DNA from 2 places in the Gemmobacter denitrificans genome. Region 2 is predicted to be linked to the other one. Evidence: riboswitches for the same ligand, from Rfam matches in the RefSeq annotation. Region 2 holds a riboswitch; the other holds the start of a gene.
The links. A riboswitch is a leader RNA that binds a small molecule or an ion and turns the genes downstream of it on or off. The one in region 2 is predicted to bind cobalamin.
Positions count from the first base shown of each region.

Region 1: linked by a shared signal. The riboswitch ahead of V6590_RS05450 (DUF1636 family protein) and the one ahead of V6590_RS07990 (energy-coupling factor ABC transporter permease) in region 2 are both predicted to bind cobalamin.

Region 1 is NZ_JBALHR010000002.1:458,947-470,626, reverse strand. It holds gene V6590_RS05465 (CobW family GTP-binding protein) at 1-854, opposite strand, end outside; gene V6590_RS05460 (cobyric acid synthase) at 907-2,352, opposite strand; gene cobO (cob(I)yrinic acid a,c-diamide adenosyltransferase) at 2,583-3,221, opposite strand; cobalamin riboswitch at 3,385-3,579, shown strand; gene V6590_RS05450 (DUF1636 family protein) at 3,660-4,058, shown strand; gene cobW (cobalamin biosynthesis protein CobW) at 4,055-5,089, shown strand; gene cobN (cobaltochelatase subunit CobN) at 5,093-8,320, shown strand; gene cobG (precorrin-3B synthase) at 8,317-9,504, shown strand; gene V6590_RS05430 (precorrin-8X methylmutase) at 9,507-10,136, shown strand; gene V6590_RS05425 (precorrin-2 C(20)-methyltransferase) at 10,139-10,864, shown strand; gene cobJ (precorrin-3B C(17)-methyltransferase) at 10,861-11,592, shown strand.
Region 2 is NZ_JBALHR010000003.1:459,217-470,896, forward strand. It holds gene V6590_RS07950 (ABC transporter transmembrane domain-containing protein) at 1-892, shown strand, start outside; gene V6590_RS07955 (cyclic nucleotide-binding domain-containing protein) at 929-1,408, shown strand; gene V6590_RS07960 (MBL fold metallo-hydrolase) at 1,408-2,271, shown strand; gene V6590_RS07965 (polysaccharide deacetylase family protein) at 2,272-2,997, opposite strand; gene V6590_RS07970 (glycosyltransferase family 4 protein) at 2,994-4,106, opposite strand; gene V6590_RS07975 (nucleotide sugar dehydrogenase) at 4,284-5,603, shown strand; gene V6590_RS07980 (class I SAM-dependent methyltransferase) at 5,639-6,121, shown strand; gene V6590_RS07985 (metallophosphoesterase family protein) at 6,149-7,639, shown strand; cobalamin riboswitch at 7,704-7,921, shown strand; gene V6590_RS07990 (energy-coupling factor ABC transporter permease) at 7,955-8,626, shown strand; gene V6590_RS07995 (mechanosensitive ion channel family protein) at 8,708-10,897, opposite strand; gene V6590_RS08000 (adenylate/guanylate cyclase domain-containing protein) at 11,316-11,680, shown strand, end outside.

The DNA of each region.
Region 1 (11,680 bases), on a different contig from region 2:
AAGACTGTCGGGCGACCCGGCCATTCGGCCAGTTCCACCAAACCCTTCACCCGCAGCAGATCCGGCCCGTAGGTCGCCTGCAGCGCCGACAGGGCCATATCCATCACCGCCGCTTCGACCGGCTGATCTGCCATGAAGCAAAAGGCCGTGATACCCCCGCCATGGTGGTTGGGGCTGTGGTGATGGCCGCTATGGTCGGCGCGGGCGGCAAAGCGCAGCCATTCCGCCACCACCGGCGGCTTGCCGGCCAGATCATAGGCCGCAATCGAAAACAGCCGCTCGGCTGCCATGTCGGGGGCGGCCAGAACCTCGGCATTTGGGGCCAGGCCTTGCAACCGCGCGATCACCGGGGCCGGGTCGGCCAGATCGGTCTTGCTGACCACCAGCAGATCGGCCACTGCCACCTGCCGCCGCGCCTCTTCCTGCCGGTCCAGCACCTCCAGCGCGGTGGCGGCATCGACCACCGTCACCACACCGTTCAGCACGAAATTCTCCAGCATGATGTCATTGGTCATGAAGGTCTGCAGCACCGGAGCCGGGTCGGCAAGACCGGTGGTTTCGATCACCACGCGGCTGAATTTGGGGCCCTTGCCGCTGTCGGCCTCATCCTTCAGCCGCAGCAGCGTCAGCCGGACATCGCCCGAAACAGTGCAGCAGATACAGCCGGTGGAACTGGCGAAAGCGCGATCCCCAATGCCTTCGATCAATCCGCCATCCACATCGACCGCACCGAATTCATTCACGATCACCGCCGTATCGCCGAAGCCGGGTTCGGTCATCAACCGGTTCAGCAAGGTGGTCTTCCCCGCGCCCAGAAAGCCGGTCAGAATGGTGACAGGGATGCGCAGGGTCATGGCAGGTCTCCTTTGCGGTCCGGCTTATGCGGGCCTGTGGCAGGACGCAAGATCACCGTGCCAGCGCGAGCAGGCCCGGCACGTCCAGATGCGCCTCCATGTGATCGGCAAGGGCGTCCAACGTCGCCTCAACCGTGGCCGAATGCGAAAGGCCCGATGACACCGCGCCAAGCCCCCGCAGAAAGGCCGCCCGAAAATCATCGGCGCGAAACAGACCGTGCAGGTAACTTCCGGTGATCCGCCCATCCCCCGACACGGCGCCCTCCGGTGCTCCATCGACAAAGGCAAAGGGCCGCGCCCGGCCCGGGCCATCGCTGCGCCCGATATGGATCTCATAGCCTTCGACCGGCAGGCCGCTGGCCGCATGCACCGCGCGGGTGCGGGTCAGACGCTTGTCAGGGGTCATGGTCGTGTCGATTTCCAGCAGGCCCAGCCCCGCCGTCTCGCCCGCCGGGCCTTCGATCCCCTCGGGGTCACGCACGACGCGGCCCAGCATCTGATAGCCCCCACAAATCCCCAGAACATGCCCGCCGCGCCGCACATGGGCGGCAAGGTCGATATCCCAGCCCTGTGCCCGCAGATAGGCCAGATCGCCTCGGGTAGACTTGCTGCCCGGAATGACCACCAGATCGGTATCGCCCGGAATGGCTTGCCCCGCAGCCACCATGGTCAGTGCGACGCCCGGCTCTTGTGCCAAAGGGTCCAGATCATCAAAATTCGCGATGCGTGACAGGACCAGCGCCGCCACCTTGAACGCGCCCGACCCGCCCCCGCGCGGCAGATCCAGCGCATCCTCGGCCGGAAGCTTTGCAGCATCTGCAAAGAAGGGCAGCACCCCGAACCCGCGCCATACCGTGCGTTCCGCAATCAGCCGATAGCCGTCATCAAACAGGCGAACATCGCCGCGGAACTTGTTGATCAGAAAACCGGAAATCATCGCAGCATCATCCGGGTCAAGCACCGCCTGGGTGCCAATCATCTGCGCAATGACCCCGCCGCGATCGATATCGCCGGCCAATACAACCGGCACATCCGCCGCCCGGGCAAATCCCATATTGGCAATGTCGCCCGCCCGCAGATTGACCTCGGCCGGGCTGCCTGCCCCTTCCACGATCACCAGATCATGCGCCGCACGCAGGCGCGCAAAGCTTTCCAGCACTGCGCCCATAAGCTGCGGCTTCAGCGCCGCATAATCGCGCGCCTTCACCGTGGCAATGCGCCGCCCCTGCACCACCACCTGCGCGCCGACCTCGCTTTCGGGTTTCAGCAGGACCGGGTTCATATCGGTGATCGGATCAAGCCCAGATGCCAAGGCCTGCAGCGCCTGCGCGCGCCCGATCTCGCCACCATCTGCGGTAACGGCGGCATTGTTCGACATGTTCTGCGGCTTGAACGGCGCGACAGTCAGCCCCCGCCGACGCGCGGCCCGGCACAGCCCGGCCACCAGCAAGGATTTGCCGACATTGGACCCGGCCCCCTGGATCATCAGCGCAGGCATGGCAGAAATCCTTGCGGGATCAGGGGGCGCTGCCCCCTCCGCCCTGCGGGCCGGTTTCCCGGGGGAAACGCGGCGCCTTTACCTTGGGCGGTCAACAGGATCCCTCCCTGTACCGCAACCTGACCCAGCCTGGATTCGGTCAACACCACGTGCCCTTCATCTTGGTCCAAATATCCCGGTAGAGTCGTGCGCCAGCACGCCGGGGGCAGAGCCCCCATCCTTGCGATGCGTCAGAACTCGACGCCCTTCTGTCCCTTGATCCCCGACCGAAACGGATGCTTCACCAATGCCATCTCGGTCACCAGATCAGCAATCTCGATCAGTTCTTCCTTCGCGTTGCGGCCCGTCAGGCAGACATGGGTCATCGGCGGTTTCTCGTCACGCAGAAAGGCAACCACCTCGTCCACCGCCAGATAATCGTAGCGCAGGGCGATGTTGATCTCGTCCAGCAGCACGAAACGGATGTCCGGGTCGCGGATCAGTTCCTTGGCCTTTTCCCAACCCTTCCGGGCCGCCGCAATGTCACGCGCCTTGTCCTGAGTTTCCCAGGTGAAGCCTTCGCCCATGGCATGGAATTGGCAAAGGTCACCGAAGTTTCCTTCGATCAGCCGACGTTCGCCGGTATCCCAGGCCCCCTTGATGAATTGCACGACCGCGCAGGGCATGCCATGGGCAATGCATCGCAGGATCATGCCAAAGCCCGAGGACGACTTGCCCTTGCCCGCACCGGTATGAACGATGACAAGACCCTTTTCGCCTTCCTTGGTGGCCATGATCTTGTCGCGGGCGGCCTTTTTCTTGGCCATCTTGGCGGCATGGCGGGCAAGATCATCCTGCGGGGTGCTTTGGGCTGCGGCGTCGTCGGTCATGGGCATCTCCTCTGACCTGCAGGTCTAACCGATTGCCGCAGGGCCGGAAAGCCCGGCTCCGACCTTTGCCGCAGCGGGGGCGGCGTCGCGCCGATTGCGGCGGCGGATGTCGCCCTTGCCCCTGCAGACGCCGCGCCTGTTCTTGACTCGCAAGGCCAATCTGTCACAAGGCGGTCATGCTGGTTCCTGCCCTGTGGCAGGCGAAGAAGGAATGCGTCCCCCCATCCGGGGCAAGCGCAGCCGCCCCCGCGACCGTGACCGGAGAGGCCCCATGCCACTGGCGTACAGCCGGGAAGGCCGGGACCGGGGGGAAACCCGCTCCGCAAGCCGGGAGACCTGCCAGCAGCAATGAAGTGACGGGCGGACGGGGTGTTTCCGCTGCGCGACCGGGGCCTTTGCCCCTGCCGTGCCATGCCCCTGCCCGATGGGAGAAGACGCATGGCACAGGCCCTGCTGCATGTCTGCACCACCTGCCGCCGCGAGGGGGCCGCGCCCCCTGATGGCCCGCGCCCGGGCGCGCAGCTGCTTGCCGCGCTCCTGGCCGAACCGCTCCCCGAGGGGGTGGCAATCCTGCCGGTCGAATGTCTCTCAGCCTGCAGCAATGGCTGTGCCGTCGCTTTGTCCGCCCCGGACAAATGGACCTATGTCTATGGCCGAATGGACCCCGAAACCCATGCTGCGGCCATTCTGCAAGGGGCGGCGGCCTATGCCGCCACGGCCGACGGGCTTGTGCCCTGGCGCGAGCGGCCCGAAATCTTCCGCAAGCAGAGCCTTGCGCGCATCCCGCCCCTGCCCGCCCTTGACCCCATTCCCGCCCTGAAGGACGCCGCCGAATGACTGACCTGACCAAGATCCCCGTCACCGTAATCACCGGCTTTCTGGGCGCGGGCAAGACGACGCTGATCCGCCATCTGATGCAGAACCCGCAGGGCAAGCGTCTGGCCGTGCTGGTGAACGAATTCGGCACCGTGGGGGTGGATGGCGATATCCTGAAATCCTGCGCCGATGAAAACTGCCCGGTGGAAAACATCGTCGAACTGGCCAATGGCTGCATCTGCTGCACCGTGGCCGATGATTTCATCCCCACGATCGAGGCCCTGATGGCCCTGCCGCTGCGCCCCGATCACATCCTGATCGAAACCTCGGGTCTGGCCCTGCCCAAGCCCTTGCTCAAGGCCTTTGACTGGCCGGCGATCCGGTCGAAGATCACGGTTGATGGTGTCGTGGCCCTGGCCGATGCCGAGGCCGTGGCGGCAGGTCGCTTTGCCCCCGATGTGGCAGCGGTGGATGCGCAGCGCGCCGCCGATGACAGCCTGGATCACGAAACCCCGCTGTCCGAAGTGTTCGAGGATCAGATCGCCTGCGCCGATGTGGTGCTGCTGTCCAAGGCCGATCTGGCCGGGGAGGCCGGTCTGGCCGCCGCCCGCGCGGTGATCGAGGCCGAGGCCCCGCGCAAGCTGCCGATCCTGCCGATGACCGAAGGGGTGATCGACCCGCGCGTCATTCTGGGTCTGAACGCCGCAGCCGAAGATGATCTGGCCGCCCGCCCCAGCCATCATGACGGCCATGACGATCACGAACATGACGACTTCGATACCGTCGTGATCGATCTGCCCGAAGTGGCCGATCCCGACCGGCTGCAAGAGGCCATCCGCCGTCTGGCCCGCGAACAGGATATCCTGCGCGTGAAGGGCTATGTCGCGGTCGTGGGCAAGCCGATGCGGATGCTGGTGCAGGCCGTGGGCGAACGCGTCCGCGCGCAATATGACCGGCCCTGGGGCGATACGCCGCGCGCCACCCGGCTGGTGGTCATTGCCGAACATGATCATGTGAACGAAACGGCGATCCGCGCCGTGCTGGAGGGCTGATCCTTGCACGTCACCTTCCGCGAAAGCCACGGGCTTGAGGAAAGCGAGACCCCCTATGATCCGGGCCAGACACCTGCGGATCTGGTGGTTCTGTCGTTTTCCGACAGCGATCTTGGCGCTTTCGCGGCGGGGTGGCATCGGGCGGCGGGGCGTCTGCCTTCGCTGCGGCTGTGCAATCTGGTGGCGCTGAAACATCCGGTGTCGGTCGATACCTATGTCGAAAACACCCTGCCCGGCGCCAAGGGCATCCTGATCCGGCTGATCGGTGGCGAAAGCTATTGGTCCTATGGCGTGATGCAGCTGCAGGATCTGTGCCGCCGCAAGGGCATCGCCTTGGCCATTCTGCCGGCTGACGGTCGCCCGGATGCGCGGCTGGATGAACTTTCCACCCTGCCGGTGGGCACATTGCGGCGGCTGGCGGCGCTGTGCGATGCCGGGGGGGCGGTGGCGGCGCAGGCGGCACTGGCGCAACTCGCGCTGGCTGCCGGGCTGTATGCCCCGCCGGTGATGGGCGACAAGACGGTGCCCGATTGCGGCTGGTACGATCCCGCGCAGGGTGTGGTGCCGGGGCCAGAGGGCGAAGGCCCCTTGTTGGTGGTGACCTTCTACCGCAGCTATCTGACCGCCGCCGATCTGGAACCCATCGATGCGCTGATCCATCAGGCCCGGGCGCGCGGCCTGCGGGCCTATGGCTTGTTCGCGCCGTCGCTGAAAGGGCCTGCCGCGGCCTGGGTGGCCGAAGCCCTGCGCCTTGCCGCCCCCATGGCCATCGTCAATGCCACCGCCTTTTCGGCCCGGACCGATGCCGGGCCTTCGCCGCTGGATGCCGCCGACTGCCCGGTCTGGCAGGTGGCCCTGTCCACCGCGCGGCGCAAGGAATGGCAGGGGGCTGAACGCGGCCTGTCGCCCGCCGATCTGGCGATGCATGTGGTTCTGCCCGAGGTGGATGGCCGCCTGTTTGCCGGTGTCGTCAGCTTCAAGCAGCCCAGTGCCCGCGATCCCGACCTGCAGTTTTCGCGCTTTGCCCATCGTGCCGATCCTGCCCGCATTGCTGCGGTGATCGACCGGGTCATGGCGCGCTATCATCTGGGCCAGACAGCCCCGGCGGATCGGCGTCTGGCGCTGGTGCTGTCCACCTATCCGGGCAAGGATTACAATCTGGCCCATGCCGTCGGACTGGATGCCCTGGCCTCCTCCGAGGCAATCCTGACCCGACTGGCTGCCGAAGGCCACGCGACCGAACCCGGCGATGGCCTTGGCCGGGCGCTGGAAACGGCACGGCTGGGCTGGCCGCTTGACGCCTACGCATCAGCACTGGCCCGCCTGCCCGAAGATTTGCAAGCCCGGCTGCACGCGGCTTGGGGCGCGCCAGAGGATGACCCGGATTGCCGGGATGGGGCAATGACCTTTCGCGCGCTGTGGCGGGGATCGGCGCTGGTCGCGCTGCAGCCCGAACGGGGCGAAGTGGCCAGCCGGGACGGCGATTATCACGATCTGGCCCGGGTGCCGCGCCATGCCTATGTAGCCTTCTATCTCTGGCTTCGGGCGCAGGGCCTGCAGGCGCTGGTCCATATTGGCGCGCATGGCACGCTGGAATGGCTGCCAGGCAAGGCGGTTGCCCTGTCCGGCCAGTGCTGGCCCGAGGCGCTGATCGGTGCGCTGCCGGTGATCTATCCTTTCATCGTCAATGATCCAGGCGAAGCCGCGCAGGCCAAACGGCGCATTTCGGCCCTGACTCTGGGCCATTTGCCGCCGCCCATGGTCGCCTCGGCCTTGCCCGATGGCCTGCTGCGTCTGGAACGGCTGCTGGACGAATATTCAACCGCCGACGGGCTTGACCCGGCCCGGCGCGACCGGCTGATTGCCGCTGTCCGGCTGGAAGCACAGGCGGCGGGGGTCGAAGAGGATCTGGGTCTTGGCCCCGATGCCTCGCCCGCCGAGGCGATCACCCGGATCGACCGTTTCGTCTGCGACATCAAGGAAAGCCAATATGGCGCGGGCCTGCATGTCTTTGGTCAGGGCACCGGCGAGATGGAAGGGCTGCTGGCCGCGCTCAATGCCCGCCATGTGCCCCCCGGCCCCTCGGGGTCGCCCTATCGGGGGCGCAGCGATGTGCTGCCCACCGGGCGCAATCTTTACGCCGTCGATCCCCGTGCCGTGCCCAGCCGTGCGGCCTTTGCCCAAGGGGTGAAGCTCGCCGAAGAATTGCTGCGCCGCCATCTGCAGGAACAGGGGGATTACCCCAGGTCACTGGTGATCGACCTCTGGGGCAGCGCCACCATGCGCACCGCAGGCGAGGAATTCGGCATGGCGCTGCATCTGGCCGGGCTTGCCCCCCGCTGGGATGCGGGCAGCGAAAGGGTCAGCGGGTTTGACATCACGCCGCTTGCCCTGCTGCGCCGCCCGCGCATCGATGTCACGCTGCGGGTGTCAGGCCTGTTCCGCGATGTCTTTCCCGGCCTTGCGCAATTGTTCGAGGCCGCCACGCAGGCATTGGCCAACCGCGACGAGGCGCCGGAAGACAACCCCTATCTGGCGCGCAGCCCCCGCGTCTTTGGCCCCGGGCCCGGCCAATACGGGCTGGGCATGACCGAGGCGCTGGAAGATTACAGCCCCGAAGGCCGCGCCGCTGCGGGCGAGGCCTGGCTGCGGGGATCGGAATGGGCGATTGATGCGCAGGGCACGGCCCGCCCCGCCCGCGCGGCGCTGGAAGCGCGGGTCCGCGCGGCCGACGGCTTTGCCCATGTGCAGGATCTGGCCGAAAGCGATGTGCTGCTGGCTTCGGATTATGCCGCGCATGAGGGCGGTTTTGCGGCAGCGGTCGCCCATCTGGGTGGCTCTGCCACCCTGTACCATCTGGACAGCACCAACCCCGCCGCACCGCGCGCGCGTCTTCTGGGCGAGGAAATCGCCCGGGTGATCCGCGCCCGCGCCGCCAACCCCGACTGGGCCACCGCGCTGATGCGCCACGGCTTTCGCGGCGGGGCCGAAATTGCCGCGACGCTGGATCATCTGGCCGCCTTCGCCCATCTGACCCGCGCCGTGCCTGCCCATCTGATCGATCTCTATCACGAGGCGACCTTGGGCCGCGATGATCTGGTGGCTTTTCTAGAGGCCGAGAACCCGCAGGCGCTGGCCGCCCTGCGTGCCCGCTTCCACGCGCTGCACGAGGCCGGGCTCTGGGTCACCCGCCGCAATTCGATTGCAGCCATGATGGAGGTGGGCGCATGAGCGGCACACGCGCCGGGGGGCTGTCTGCCCCCCGCCCCCCCCAAGGATATCTGGAGCAGGATAAAGCAGCACCGGTCATTCAGGGCTGGTGCCCGGGCGCGTTGCGTCCCATGGCTTCGGGCGATGGTTGGGTCGTGCGGGTGCGACCCAGGCTTGGGCGGCTGACCCCTGCACAGGCAGCCGGGATTGCCGAATTGGCACAGGCCCATGGCAACGGCCTGATCGATCTGTCGGCCCGCGCGAATGTACAGCTGCGCGGCGTGACAGAGGCCAGCCATGCGCCGCTGATTGCCGGGCTGCGGGCGCTTGGGCTGATTGATGACAGCGTGGCGCAGGAAACCCGGCGCAATATCGTGGTGCAGCCCTTTCATGGCGCATCTGATCCGACCTTGGCGATTGCCGCCGATCTGGCGGCCTTGCTGGCAGCGGATGATGCGCCCGACCTGCCGGCCAAGTTCGGCTTTGCCGTGGATTGCGGTGCGGCACCAGTGCTGACAGCCACGGCAAGCGACATCCGGATCGAGGTGCATGACGGCAAGGTGTGGCTGCGCCCGGATGGGTCATCGCGGGCGAAGGCAATCAGCGCGGACACCGCAGCGGACGAAGCGATTGCTTTGGCCCGCTGGTTCTTGCGGATGGGCGGCGTGACCGGCGGCCGGGGGCGCATGGCTGCCCTGATCGCGCGCGGAATAACACCCGAGGCGTTTGACACCCCGCTGCCCGAAGCGCAGTTCGCGGCCCGCCCGGGCCTCTGCCCAACAGGCGCGATGATCGGATTCGACTTTGGTCAGATGCAGGCCGCCACCCTTGCTGCGCTGGCGCAGCTGGGGGCGCTGCGGGTGACTCCCTGGCGGATGCTCGTGCTGGAAGGCGCGCAGAACCTGCCTGCCCTGCCCGGTGTGATCACGGATCCCGCTGACCCGATGCTGAAGGTGATCGCCTGCACCGGTGCACCCGGTTGCCTGCAGGCGCTGCACCCCACGCGAAGCCTTGCCCGCGCATTGGCCCCCCATGTGCCTGACCTGCTGCATGTGTCAGGCTGCGCCAAGGCCTGCGCCCATCCCGGCCCCGCCCCGCTGACCCTGATCGCCACCGCGCAGGGCTATGCCCTGCATCATGCGGACCAGATCACCCATCATACCGCCGACGAGTTGCTCGCCCGGCCCGAACTTCTGACCCGGTAAACATGCCCCATATGTACGAAACCGATGGTGCCACCATCTATGTGAACTCTTTCGCCACCATCCGGGCCGAGGCCGAACTGGCACGCTTCACGCCCGAGGAAGAGGTGGTGGTGGTGCGCATGATCCATGCGGTCGGCATGGTGGGGCTGGAACGCCATGTCCGCTTTACCCCCGGCATGGCGATTGCCGCCCGCGCCGCACTGGAAGCGGGCGCGCCGATCCTGTGCGACGCCCGGATGGTCAGCGAAGGCATCACCCGCCCGCGCCTGCCCGCCAACAATCAGGTGATCTGCACGCTGCACGATCCTTCGGTGCCAGAACTGGCGCGACAGTTGGGTAATACCCGCTCCGCCGCCGCGGTGGAATTGTGGCGTCCGCATCTGGCGGGCAGCATTGTCGCCATCGGCAATGCGCCCACCGCGCTGTTCCATCTGCTGAACATGCTGGAAGACCCGGCCTGCCCGCGCCCCGCCGCCATCATCGGCTGCCCCGTGGGCTTTATCGGGGCGGCAGAAAGCAAGGCCGCGCTGATGCAGGATGCCCCCTGCCCGGCAGTCATCGTCGAGGGGCGGCTGGGCGGCAGCGCCATCACCGTGGCGGCGGTGAACGCGCTTGCCAGCCGGAAGGAGTGACCATGGCCCGCATTCTCTGCGCAGGGCTCGGCCCCGGCGATCCCGATCTGATGTCTGTCCGGGCCGATCGCGCCGTGCGGGCGGCAACGCAGATCGCCTATTTCCGCAAACCCGGGCGGCGCGGCCAGGCCCGCGCCATCGTCGAAACCCTGTTGCGCCCCGATGCGCAGGAATTCGCGATGGAATATCCGGTCACGACCGAACTGCCCTTCGACAGCCCCGCCTATAATGACGCGCTGGCCCGGTTCTATGATGATTGGGCCGACCGGCTGGCCGCTCTGCCCGGCGAAGTGGTCGTGCTGTGTGAAGGCGATCCCTTCTTCTATGGCAGTTTCATGCATCTCTACACCCGGTTGAAAGACCGTGTGGCGGTGGAGGTGATCCCCGGCATCACCGGGATGGCGGGCTGCTGGCATGCCACGGGCACACCGATCACCTGGGGCGATGATGTGCTGTCGGTGCTGATGGGCACCCTGCCCGAGGAAGATCTGGTCCGCCACATGCGCGCGGCTGACGCGCTGGCGGTGATGAAAACCGGCCGCAACCTGCCCAAGGTGCGCCGGGCTCTCGCCACTGCCGGGCGGCTGCAGGATGCCTGGCTGATCGAACGCGGCACCATGCCCGGCCAACGTATCGCAAGGCTGGCCGAAGTTGACGCCGCCGATTGTCCCTATTTCGCCATCGTCATCGTCCATGGCCATGGCCGCCGCCCGGAGATCGCGGAATGACCGGCTCCGTCACCATCGTGGGCCTTGGCCCGGGCGATGCCGCAAAGGTCACGCCCGAAGTGACCGCGGCCATCGACCGCGCCACGGATATCGTCGGCTATATCCCCTATGTCGCCCGCATCGCCCCGCGCGACGGGCTGACGCTGCATGCCAGCGACAACCGGGTGGAACTGGACCGCGCAACCCATGCGCTGGAGATGGCCGCAGCAGGGCGGCAGGTGGTCGTGGTCTCCTCGGGTGATCCGGGGGTATTTGCCATGGCCAGCGCGGTGTTCGAGGCGCTGGAGGCCCGGCCCGATTTCCTGCACCTGCCCGTCAGCGTGCTGCCCGGCATCACCGCCATGCTGGCCGCCGCCGCCGCCGCAGGCGCACCTTTGGGCCATGATTTCTGCGCCATCAACCTGTCCGACAATCTCAAGCCCTTCGCGCTGGTCGAACGGCGGCTGCGGCTGGCGGCACAGGCGGATTTCGCGATGGCCTTCTACAATCCGCGCTCCAGCTCGCGCCCGCACCAATTCGCCCGGGTGCTGGAGATCCTGCGCGAGGAATGTGAACCCGGCCGCCTGATCATCTTTGCCCGCGCGGTTTCCACCCCGGATCAACAGTTGCGCTGCGTGACACTCTCTGACGCCACCGACGACATGGCCGATATGCGCACCGTGGTGCTGGTCGGCAATTCCGCGACACGGCGGATCGGCCCGCATGTCTATACGCCCAGGTCCGCCTGATGCCTTTATCGTGGCCGAAATATCCGGGGCGGAGCCTCCGGGGCGAAGCCCCGGAACGGCGACCTGAAAGGGGCGCGGCCGCAGGCCG
Region 2 (11,680 bases):
GCCTGATGCGCTGGCCCGCAATGCCGATTTCCTGGGCTTCCTGCAAAAGCATGGTCTGCATGACGCGCTCAGCGCGATGGGCGTGGAAATTGCCCGCAACGTGATCAGCCTGTTTGCCGATCTTCCGCCAGACCATCCGTTCTTCCGCCAACTGACCTATCTGCAGGCGGATGACTTGCCAGCCTATCAGCTGTTGCTGGCAAAGTTCGATCACCCGGAAAAGAAGATGGTGCAGGAAGATCACGCCATGATGATCCGGCTGGCCTTCGCCTATGTCGAACCGCGCGACCGTTTCGGTCTGCTGGACCGTGCGATGATGCAGCGCATCGTCGATGTGCGTCAGGTGCTGCATGCCGAAATGCCGCCCGAACCCCGCGCCGCGATCGAGTTGTATGATCCGGCGTCCTATATGGCTTCGGCCACGTTGATGGATAACATGCTGTTTGGCCGGATCAGTCGGAAATACCGCGATGGGGCCGCACAGATCCGGCAGATCCTGTCCGAGCTTCTGGAACGGGAAGCGCTTCTGGATCAGATCCGGCTGGTTGGTTTGGGCTATGATGTGGGCAATGGCGGCAAGCGGTTGACCCAGGCCCAGCGGCAGAAGCTGGCGCTGGCACGCGCGCTGATCCGCCCGTCCGAGGTGTTTGTCTTCAACCGTCCGCTCAGTCTGCTGGATGGGCGCAGCCAGGAACGGATCGTGCAGAACATCCTCGAATCCCTGCGCAAGCGCGCCCGGCGTCCGGCGGTGCTTTGGGTGCTGTCCAACCCGGGATTGGCGCGACATTTCGAAAAGGTGGCACTTTTCCATGCCGGAACCCTTGTAGAAACGGGTACCGCAGAGGAACTTTCCGAAAAGAATGGTATCTTCAGGGAAATGGTCGCGGCATAATCACGCCAGGATGCAAAACCCGAGGAGACGCCTGACATGTCAGACGAGGCCCCACAGATGCTGCTGAACGACGAGGTCCGGTGTTTGCGCCAGGTGCCGATGTTCGCGGGCGTCGCTGCCTCGCGGCTCAAGCTTCTGGCTTTTGCATCGGAACGGGTTGCCTATCGCAAGGGCGAGACCCTGTTCCGGCAGGGCGAACCGGGTGATGCGGCCTATCTTGTGCTGGAAGGCACTGCCGATGTGCTGATCGAAACCGAAAGCGGCCAGGTGAAAGTGTCCGAAGTCGTGCGCAACGGCATCGTGGGGGAAATCGCCATCCTGTGCGATGTCGCCCGGACGGCAACCGTGCGCGCCGGTTCGGATCTGGAAGCCCTGCGCATCGACAAGGATGACTTCCTGCGCCTGCTGCATGATTTTCCTGATGTGACGCGGGAAGTGGTACAGGTGCTGGCCAGCCGGCTCAGCCATACCACCGCCGAACTGGCCAGTGCCCACAGGGCAGCAAGGGCCAGCTGATGCGACAGCCCGAAAACGGGGCGGGTCCGGCGGAGCCGGAGGCCGGGCTGGCGGTCACCCTTTGGGGCACGCGCGGAAGTCTGCCCCGGTCCGGGACCGGGTTCACCGAATTTGGCGGCGATACGATGTGCGTCGAATTGCGGTTCGGCGATCAGGTTGTGCTGGTCGATGCCGGTTCGGGCATCGCGCCTGCGGGCAAGGCGCTGCGCAATGCGGGCCAGACCCAGATCGACCTGTTCTTCACCCATTCGCATTACGATCACATGATGGGCCTGCCATTCTTTGCGCCCTTCTATGATCCTGCGGCGCAGGTGCGGTTGTGGTCGGGGCATCTGCATGGCCAGATGACCACGCAGGACATGCTCTGCGGTTTCATGCGCAAACCCTATTTTCCAGTCGGGCCCGAGGTGTTCAAGGCCCGGATCGAAACGCGGGATTTCTGCCCCGGCGATGTGCTGGCCGGGCCGGCAGGGATGACGGTGCGCACAGGATGGCTCAACCATCCCGACGGGGCTGTGGGCTATCGGTTCGAAATCGGGGGGCGTTCCGTCGCCATCCTGTTCGATACCGAACACGAACCCGGCCAGATGGACCCGACCGTTCTGGATCTGATGCAGGGTGTCGATCTCGCGCTTTATGACGCGGCCTTCACCGAGGATGAGTTCGAAACCTATCGCAATTTCGGTCATTCCACATGGGAACACGCGGTGATGCTGGCCCAACAGGCCGGGGTGAAGCGTCTGGGTCTTGTGCATCACGCCCTCTATCGCCCCGATGCCGAGTTGGTGGAAATTGACGCGAAGGCGCAAGACCTGTTCCCCGGGGCCTTTTGTGGCCGCGATCGGCAGACCATCCTTCTGTAATCAGGGCAGCAGATCGGGAAGGGCGCGCCAATGGCAGGCCGGATGGCCGCATGTGACCGACAGCAGCGCCGACAGGCTTTGCCATGCGGCTTCATCATGCACCAGATGATGGCTCAGCACGCCCAAAGGGCCTGAAATCGGCTGCGCCAGCAACCCGTCCAGTTCGGCCAGCATGTCGGCGGGCGGGCGACCCTTTGTCAGGCCGCGCCAGGCCATGACGTCGAGATGGGTGTTGATGACCGGCAGTGCCGCGGGTTTGGGCGGGCCATAGACCGATAGCGCCCGAAATCCTAGGCCGGGCAGATACGGCACCAGGTCGGGGCTGATCCGGTTCCAGGGCGGCACAAGGACTGGCACAAACCTTGGGCCATGCTGCGCGGCCAGCCGGGCAAGCCCCCGGCCCAGATCGTCCAGTATCTGTGCCACAGGCCGGTGCGCCCCCAGTTCCTGCTTCTTCTCGTCGGGGGGGGCGTGGTTTGCATGATCCCAGCCATGCACGGCCACCGCAATATCCTGCGCTTGGGCCAGCCTGTCAGCCAGCGCCTGCCCGGCATGGGCGGGGATGGCCGCGATGGTTAGCGGAACGCCATGTTGCCCGGCAAGTGCAAGCAGCCGGTCCAGCGCCGGACCCGGGGCAATGGCATCGTCATCGCGCCACCAGAGATCGATCTGTCGGCCCTGCCGGGCCAGATCATCCAGCCTTGCCTTCAAGCCCTCTGGTGTCATGTCCTGCCCTCCATCACGTCGCGCAGCAGGGTGCCCAGCCGTTCCGCCGCTGCATCAAGGGAATGTCGCGCCAGTACTGCCTGCCGTGCCGCGCGCCCGGCGGCTGCCGCAGTGGCCGGATCGGACAAAAGCGATGCCACCGTTCGTGCCAGCCCCGCCACATCCCCTTCAGGGACCAGTTGGCCCCCAGCATCGGGATGCACCACTTCGGGCACGCCTGCAACTTGCCAGGCCACGACAGGCAGGCCCGCCGCCTGCGCTTCCAGATAGGCCAGCCCATAGGCCTCGCCGCAGCCGGGCCAAAGATAGAGCGTGCCACTGGCCAACAACTGCGCCACGCCTTCGGGGGGCAATGCCCCCAGCCAGTGGATGCGGTCTTGCGGCAAATCGGCAAACAGCGCCTGAACCGCTGCCCGGGCCGGGCCGTCGCCCGCCGCGCTGAACCGCCAATCGGTGCCAGCAGGCAGGCCGCGCAGGGCTGCCGCGATGGCGGCGTAACTGGCCAACTTGTCGCCCGGGCGCATCATCGCAATAGTCACGATATGGCCGGTGTCTGGCCGGGGCGCGACCCGGGCAAGTGGTTCGATGTCGATGAAGGGGGCCAGCCGGGCCAGTCGTGGCTGGTCAAGCATGGCACCAAGACCTGCCGCATCGCGAGCCGTCAGGCACAGGTTCAGCGCGGCTCTTTGCAATTCGGCCTGCACCCCGGCCTGCGTTTCTGCCCAGATCCCCTGATTGCGCCGGCGCGACAGCGATGCCTCGCAGGTGACATAGGGCAGGCTGAACCGCCGGGAAAGCGTGGGGCCGATCAGATCGGGCGATTTGTAATAGGGGTGATAGCAGAACCAGAGATCGGGCGGGATGTCGCCCCAGCTTGCCGCGATCCGCGCCTGTTCTGCCTCTGCTGCCTGCCGAAGCGCCGCCAGCGCTGCGCTGTCATCGGGATCGCCAAGATAGGCGCGCAGGCCGGACACAAGGGTGACCTCGAACCCTGCCATCGCCAGCGCCCGCATCAGCAACCGCGCCATCAGCCGGTCGCCCGACGGCACCGGATGATCGGGCGATTTCAGCGGCGCATAAAAGGCGATGCGCGGCGGGTTCTGTGTCATCTGTCGGGTCCATCCGGCCTGTCGGAGATACAGGTTAGCCGAATGACCGCCGCGAACCAACCGCTCCCGGCACGCGGTCACACGGGGGTGACTGTGCGGCGATGTTTGGCGCCGCTGCCTTGACAAGGCAGGGGGCTAGAGCACAGGTGAAGGCGCGGCACAACAAGGCGGGATCGCATGGCACTTCTGGACAGGATCGGCGCGCGGGACGCGAAAGTGGCGGTGCTTGGGCTGGGCTATGTCGGGCTGCCGCTGGCGGTGACCTGCGGCAAGGCGGGCTTTGCCGTGCTGGGCTTTGACATCGACCCGACCAAGATCGTGCAGATCGACGCCGGGCGCAGCTATATCGAAGCGGTGTCGGATGCCGACTTGCAGGCGCTGACCGGCAGCGGCCATCTGTCGGCGACCACCGATTTCACCCGTCTGGGCGCGTGCGATGTGATCGTGATCTGCGTGCCCACGCCGCTGACCCGGCACCGCGAACCTGATCTGAGCTTCATCACCCGCACCTGCGACCAGATCGCCGCCTGCCTGCGTCCGGGGCAACTGGTTGTGCTGGAAAGCACGACCTATCCGGGCACCACCACCGGCCCGGTAAAGGCGATCCTTGAATCGGGCGGGTTGCGGTCGGGCCAGGATTTCTTCCTTGGCTTTTCGCCTGAACGCGAAGACCCGGGCAACCGCGCCTTCACCACAGCCACGATCCCCAAGGTGGTGGCAGGCGACGGGGCGCAGGCGCAGGCGCTGGTCGAGGCGTTTTATGGCGCGGTGTTCGAACGTATCGTGCCCGTATCCTCGCCTTCGGCGGCCGAGGCGGTGAAGATCACCGAAAACGTGTTCCGTGCGGTGAATATCGCGCTGGTGAACGAATTGAAGGTGATCTACGACGCCATGGGCATCGACATCTGGGAAGTGATCGAGGCCGCAAAGACCAAGCCCTTCGGCTATATGCCCTTCTATCCGGGGCCCGGTCTGGGCGGGCATTGCATCCCGATTGATCCCTATTATCTGACGTGGAAATCCCGCGAATATGATCTGACAACCCGCTTCATCGAACTGGCGGGCGAGATCAATTCCGCGATGCCGCGCCATGTGATCGGCCGTCTGGCCGAAGCGCTGGATCAGCGGCTGGGGCGTGCGCTCAGCCGGTCGCGGGTTCTGGTGATCGGGCTGGCCTACAAGAAAAACGTGCCCGATATTCGCGAAAGCCCGTCGCTGAAGCTGATCGAGCTGATCGGGGAACGCGGTGGGGTGGCGGAATATCACGATCCCTATGTACCCGCGATTCCGCGCACCCGTGCCTATGGGCCGCTGACCGGGCAGGCCTCGGTGCCGCTGGAGCGTGACATCATCGCGGGCTTTGATGCCGTGCTGATTTCCACTGATCATGATGGCATCGACTATGCGGCGATTGCTGAAGCCGCGTCGCTGATCATTGATACCCGCAATGTCTTTGGCAGGCTGGGTCTGCCGATGGACAAGGTGGTCAAGGCCTGATTGCGCCGGATGATCGCCAACGGAAAGGACAAGGCATGAGCCGACTGGACAGTTTCATCCGCCGCATGATGGCGCAGCGCGACGTGCTGAACCATGTCGCCGCCGACCTGGAGTTGCCGGCGCAGGGGGCGGTGCTGGAACTGGGTCTTGGTAATGGTCGGACCTACAGCCATCTGCGCGAGATTTTCCCAGGCCGCCGGATCATCGCCTTTGACCGCGCTCTGGCCGCGCATGAAAGCTCGATCCCCGCGCCGGGCGATCTGTTTCTGGGGGAAATCCGCGACAGCGCGCGGCAGTTTGCCAGGCAGGATGCGGCGGTCGTGCATGCCGATATCGGCACGGGCAACGCGGCCCGTGACGCGCTGACGCTGGAATGGCTGCCTGCTCTGGTGGCCGATCTGCTGGGGCCGGGCGGGATCGGCGTGTCTGGCCTGCCGTTGCAGCATCCGCGTCTGGAGCCCTTGGCCCTGCCAGCGGCGGTGCCTGCGGATCGCTATTTCCTGTATCGCCGCCGTTAGGTCATGGCGCCAAGGCCGCCTTTTCGCGTGGCGCTGATTGCCGACCCGCACCTGCACGATCCGCAGGGGAATTTCGGCTTGGCAGGGTTCGATGCGGGCGACCGGCCGCGACTGTATCGCCCATGGTCGGAAATGCGCGGCTATGCGCGCGGGGTGAATGAAAGCCTGCCTGCCCTGTGCGCTGCACTTGAACGGATCGCCGCGCGGGGTGTTCGTCAGGTGGTGATCGCGGGCGATATCAGCGATGACGGACAGATTGAAAACCTGCGCCGTGCCGCCGATCTGCTGACCTGGGCCGAAGATGATCTGGGCCTGCGCATCCACCTTTTGCCCGGCAACCATGACGGCTACGCGATTGCGGGCAAGCATACGGCCATGCGCTTTGTCACCGGTCCGGGGCAGACACGGCTGCTGACCAGCGATCCCAGCCTGCCCGACGCCGTGCAGTCGCCCGCCATGCGCTGCCCGGGTGCGGCTGATGCGCTGGCGCTGCTGGCCCGGTTCGGTCAGCGTCGGCGTGAGGGGGATCTGCATTGGGAAAGCCCGTTTGGCCTGTCGGATCGACCGCAGGACAGGGTCTATCCGGCCCGATCGGCGGATGGCGGGATCATCCGATGGCTGCCCGACGCGTCATGCCTGATCGAACCCGAGCCGGGCCTGTGGCTTCTGCTGCTGGATGTCACGATCTTCGAGCCGCGCACGGGCATTGCCGACCCCCATCGCAAACGCGCCTTTCTGGACCCGTCGGCTGCGGGCTGGACGGCGGCGCTGCGCCAGAAACCCTATCTGTTCGACTGGATCGCGGATGTCTGCGCCCGGGCGAAAACCTTGGGCAAGGTGCTGGTGCCGGTGTCGCATTACCCGGTGCTGGACCATTGGCCCGGCCTTGCCCCGGTGTTGCCCGGCGCAACTTTGGTCAGGCGGGCCCCCATCCCGCAGGTGGCCGAACGGTTGGCGGCGGCTGGGCTCCGGCTGCATTTTGGCGGCCATCTGCACATTCATGCGCAGAGCCTGCGCGCAACTTCGGCGGGGCCTTTCACCGATGTTGCGCTGCCATCGACCTGCGCCTTTCCCCCGGCGGCCATGCTGCTGGACGGCGATGCGGCGGGGTTTGACCTGACGCCACTTCCCTTGGGCGATCTGCCCGATGATCCGCATGTCACTGCCGTGCATCTGGCCGAGGGGCATTCCACGGCGCAGGGCGGGTTGGGGCCATCGCTTGCCGCCCGCCACCGGACCCGCGCATTGGAGCGCAAGATTGCAGCGGGTTTGCCTGCAGAGCTGCGCCCCGATGCCCTGCCCGATGGCATTTCGGGGGATGATCTGGCCGATCTTCTGATGCTGATCGACGCAGGGCCACTGGCCATCGAGACACTTTCACCGATGCGGATTGCCCATCTGCACCGCCTTGCCGCCCGCCCGGCAACAGGCTGGACGGCCGAGCTGCACCGGCTGTTGGCCGAGGCGCTGGCCCGCGCTGATCACCGCCCGGACCGGCTGCCTGCCGCAATTGCCTGAGGGTTGCGGTTCGGTCCCGCCGCTGCGCATGTCGTTTGCCGACTTGACGATCCGCCAACCCGGCGCAACAAAGGATCATCAAGGTGCCCGAGGTGCAAAGGCCAAGGGCTGAAACGGGAATGGGGAAGGGCGGACCAAATCGCGGCGCCCCGACCCCAGCCGCCCCCGCGACTGTCAGCGGTGAGCGCCTGTCCAACAGCCACTGCCCCCGAACCGGGGCGGGAAGGCGGGCAGGGGCCATGACCCGCGAGCCAGGAGACCGGCCTTGCAAGGACAATGACAACTGCCGTCGGGTGTGACGGCAAGGAGAGAGACATGCATATCGAACCGGGCCTCGTGGACGGGGCAAAAATCGTGCTGAGCTATGGTACTGCCGCTGCGGCTGGCGCCACGGCACTCTGGCACGCCCGTGAAACCATCCGTGAAAGCGGTGTGGCGTCGCTGGCGCTGCGCAGCGTTGCGGCTGGCGTCCTGACCTTCATCTTCTTCGAAGTCCTGCCGCATTTCGCGGTTGGTGTTTCCGAAGTGCACCTGATTCTGGGGTCAACCCTGTTCCTGCTGCTGGGCGCGGGGCCGTCGGCCATCGGGCTTGCCCTTGGCCTTCTGGTGCAGGGGATGTTCTTCGCCCCGACCGACCTGCCGCAATTCGGCATGAACATGACCACGCTGCTGGCCCCGATGTTCGTGATGATGGTCGTGGCCAAGCGCCTGATCGCGCCGGGCACCGCCTATGTCGATCTGGCCTATGCGCAGGTTCTGCAGCTTTCGCTGGTCTATCAGGGCGGCATCGTGGCCTGGGTGGCGTTCTGGGCCTTCTACGGTCAGGGCTTTGCGGCCACCACCTCGGTCGCAACCTTCGGTCTGGCCTATATGACGGTTGTCCTGCTGGAGCCGATCGTTGATCTGGCAGTGCTGGCCGTGGCAAAGACCCTGCGTGGCCAGACCCCTGCCGCGCTGGTCAGCCCGCGCCTTTACGCCGCCGCCTGAGCGAACGGACCACAATCTGAAACAGAAACCCCCGCAAGGCTTTGGCACCTTGCGGGGGTATTTTTTTGCCCGTCGTGATGTTCAGCCCTGTGTCGCTGCTGCTGCTTCTGCAGCGGCCTTGCGCTCTGCCATCAGCTTTGCTGCCGCGGCCGACGCATTGCCATCCTGCACATGCACCGTCGGGAAGGGGATCTTGATGCCCTTTTCGGCAAAGGCTTTGGCGATGTTCAGATAGGCGCGGCGGCGGATCACGAACTGTTCGCCCGGTTTGGTGACCATCTTCAACCGCAACTCGATCCCGTATTCGCCGAAGGCCTGCACACCTTGCAGCTTCAGCGGTTCATAGATGTTCGGGGCGAATTCCGGGTTCTGTGCCAGTTCCTGCCCGATCTTCTTGATGATCTTGCGCGCCTCTTCCAGATCGGTGGCGTAATCGACTGTGATATTGAATTTGTCGATCACGAATTCGGTGGTCAGGTTCTGGATCGCGCCCAGTTCGCTGAACGGCACCACAGTCAGATAGCCCCGGTGATGGCGCAGCTTGACCGAGCGCAGGCTGAAGCTTTCCACCGTGCCCATATGCGATGCACTGGTGATGTAATGCCCCACCCGAAACGCATCGTCGAACAGATAGAAGATCCCCGCGATCACATCCTTGACCAGCGTCTGCGCGCCAAAACCGATGGCAACCCCGACAACACCAGCCCCGGCGATCAGGGGCGCGATCTCGACCCCCAGCGAAGACAGGACCATCAGCACGGTCACCACCACGACGGTTGCGAACAGGATGTTCTGCAGAATGGGCAGCAGGGTGCGGCTGCGGGCATGATCTGCCGCCACCGCATGGCCGGGGGCGGAACCGGCGCTTTCCCCTTCGATCTGGCCAAGTTTGTGGGCGATGATCGCCTTGATGACGCTCCAGCCGAAATCGGCGGCCAGGATGATGATGAGCGCATTGGCCGAACCCGCGATCAACCGGTCCGCCATGGTTTCGCGCGCGTCGATGCTGTCCAGGGTGATCCCTGCGACCCGTCCCAACAGCAGCACGGCCAAGGCGATCAGCACCACCCGGATGCCCCGATCCACCACGGCAACGATGACCGGGGGCACAGGCCGGTCTTGCGCCCCGGCCGCGATCACGGTTTCTGACGGCATGTCTTCGCTGCTTCCACCCTCACTGTCGGGTTCGGCCTGGGCTTGCGGGCGTTGCGGCGCGCGCAACACATGGATCACGGCCCGGTTCGCCACCCAGATCAGGGCGGGCAGACACACCGCAGCGACGGCCAGCCAGAACATCAGGCGCGCGCCGATCTCATCCAGAATGAACAGCAGCACGAAATAGGCCGCCAGCAGCCATGAAACGGTGTGGCCAGTGCCAGTGCCTGCGTTGGGCCGACGCCAGACGGCGGCAAGCGCCGCAACCAGACAGATCATCTTGGTCGGGATCAGAATGGCGCGCTGGCCTGCCGCGTCAAATCCCAGATAGCCAGCCACTGCCATGATGGCGAAGAATGCGGCGACAAGACCGGTCAGGATCGTGCCCCAGCGATACCAGTGTTGGGCCATTTCGTCGGAAATCGGCAGGATGCGATATTCGGCGGCATGGGGCAGGTTCATCGAAGGGGGCACCAGCAGCACCCGCCCGACCAGCACCGCAAGGCGCGCAGCCAGCGCGGCGGCCAGCAAAGCCAGCACGATTTCCCGCAGCAAGGGCGGCCACTCAAAGCTGAGAAACAGCCCGATGCTACCCAGCACAAAGACCGCCAGTTTCAGGATCGCATAGAAGATGCGCCCGGCCAGCGCCCGCACACGACCATAAGGCGTAAAGGGCGATTGCGCGATCATCCAGCGCCGATAGCGTGCGGTCATGAGATGCAGCGCCCTGTCCAGAATTAGGCCGACTGCAACAAAGGCTGCAACAAGCCCGATCACGACGATGGGGCGGCGGGCGTTCACCTCCTGCATGAAGATCGTGCGCGCCCGGCTGGCCTGTGCTGGCAAGGTTGGAATGGCCTCTAGCGTATCTTCGAAATAGGCTTCCATGCTGTCCAGCCGTGCGGCCAGCACGGAGCTTTGTGGTTCCGTCGTCGGGGGGAGCGTTTCTACCGGGACCAACGGGGCCTTGGCCTGTGCATCGATCCAGGCCCGCAAATCCGGGTCGGCCAGCAATTCAGCCAGCGCATCCAGCTTTTCCTGGGGTGGCGGTGTCTGGGCATAGGCGGCCGCGCCAAGCGTCAGCACCGCCAGCCACAGGCAAATGGCCCGCATCATCTGCCCAATCTCTGCTGCTCTGGCCAGGGACCGGAGCGGTGCGAACACCCCCTTCAACAACTGTCCAGTTGGAGAGGGAGGGGGCATCTTGTCTTTGCGCATGTCGGGCCTTCTGGTGGTACTGTTGCGGCGGAAACCCTGCACCAACTATCGCAGGTTTTCCACACAAGACTGTGATCGGTGTCGCGGCCTTGCGTGACGGAACATTTTCGGCTTTCTGGATGGAACGCCCGGATACAGCGAGGCGGGGCGCAGGGGACTGGTAGATCGGCCCATCAGCCCCTATCTGCCGTTCTTCATGGGGCGCCTGCCGCTGGTTGTCGCTTGTCGCTACCCTTCCCCCGCCGATGCCGGCACCCGGCCCGGATGGATGATCGTGTAGGGGGAATGAAGGGGATGCTTTGGGAATGGGGATGGCATGACCAGCAGGATCGCATTGGGGCGGATCAGGCTACGCCTGCGCAACCCGGGTTTCTGGCGTCTGGCCAGCGGTCTGGTGCTGTTTTCCTTTGTCCTGACCCATTTCCTCAATCATGCGCTTGGTCTTGTGTCGTTTGAGGCGATGCAGACCGCGCAGCTTTGGCGCACGGCCATAACCCGAAGTCTGCCGGGCAATGCGCTGCTGTTGGCGGCGGCGGGGCTGCATGTGGCGTTTGGGCTGTGGAAGATCCTGCAGATTTCCACCCATCGCATCGGGTTGCGCAATCTGGCGCAGATGGGCTTTGCCCTTCTGGCCCCGCTCTGGCTGATACGTCATGTGATCGCCATGCGACAGGTTACCCC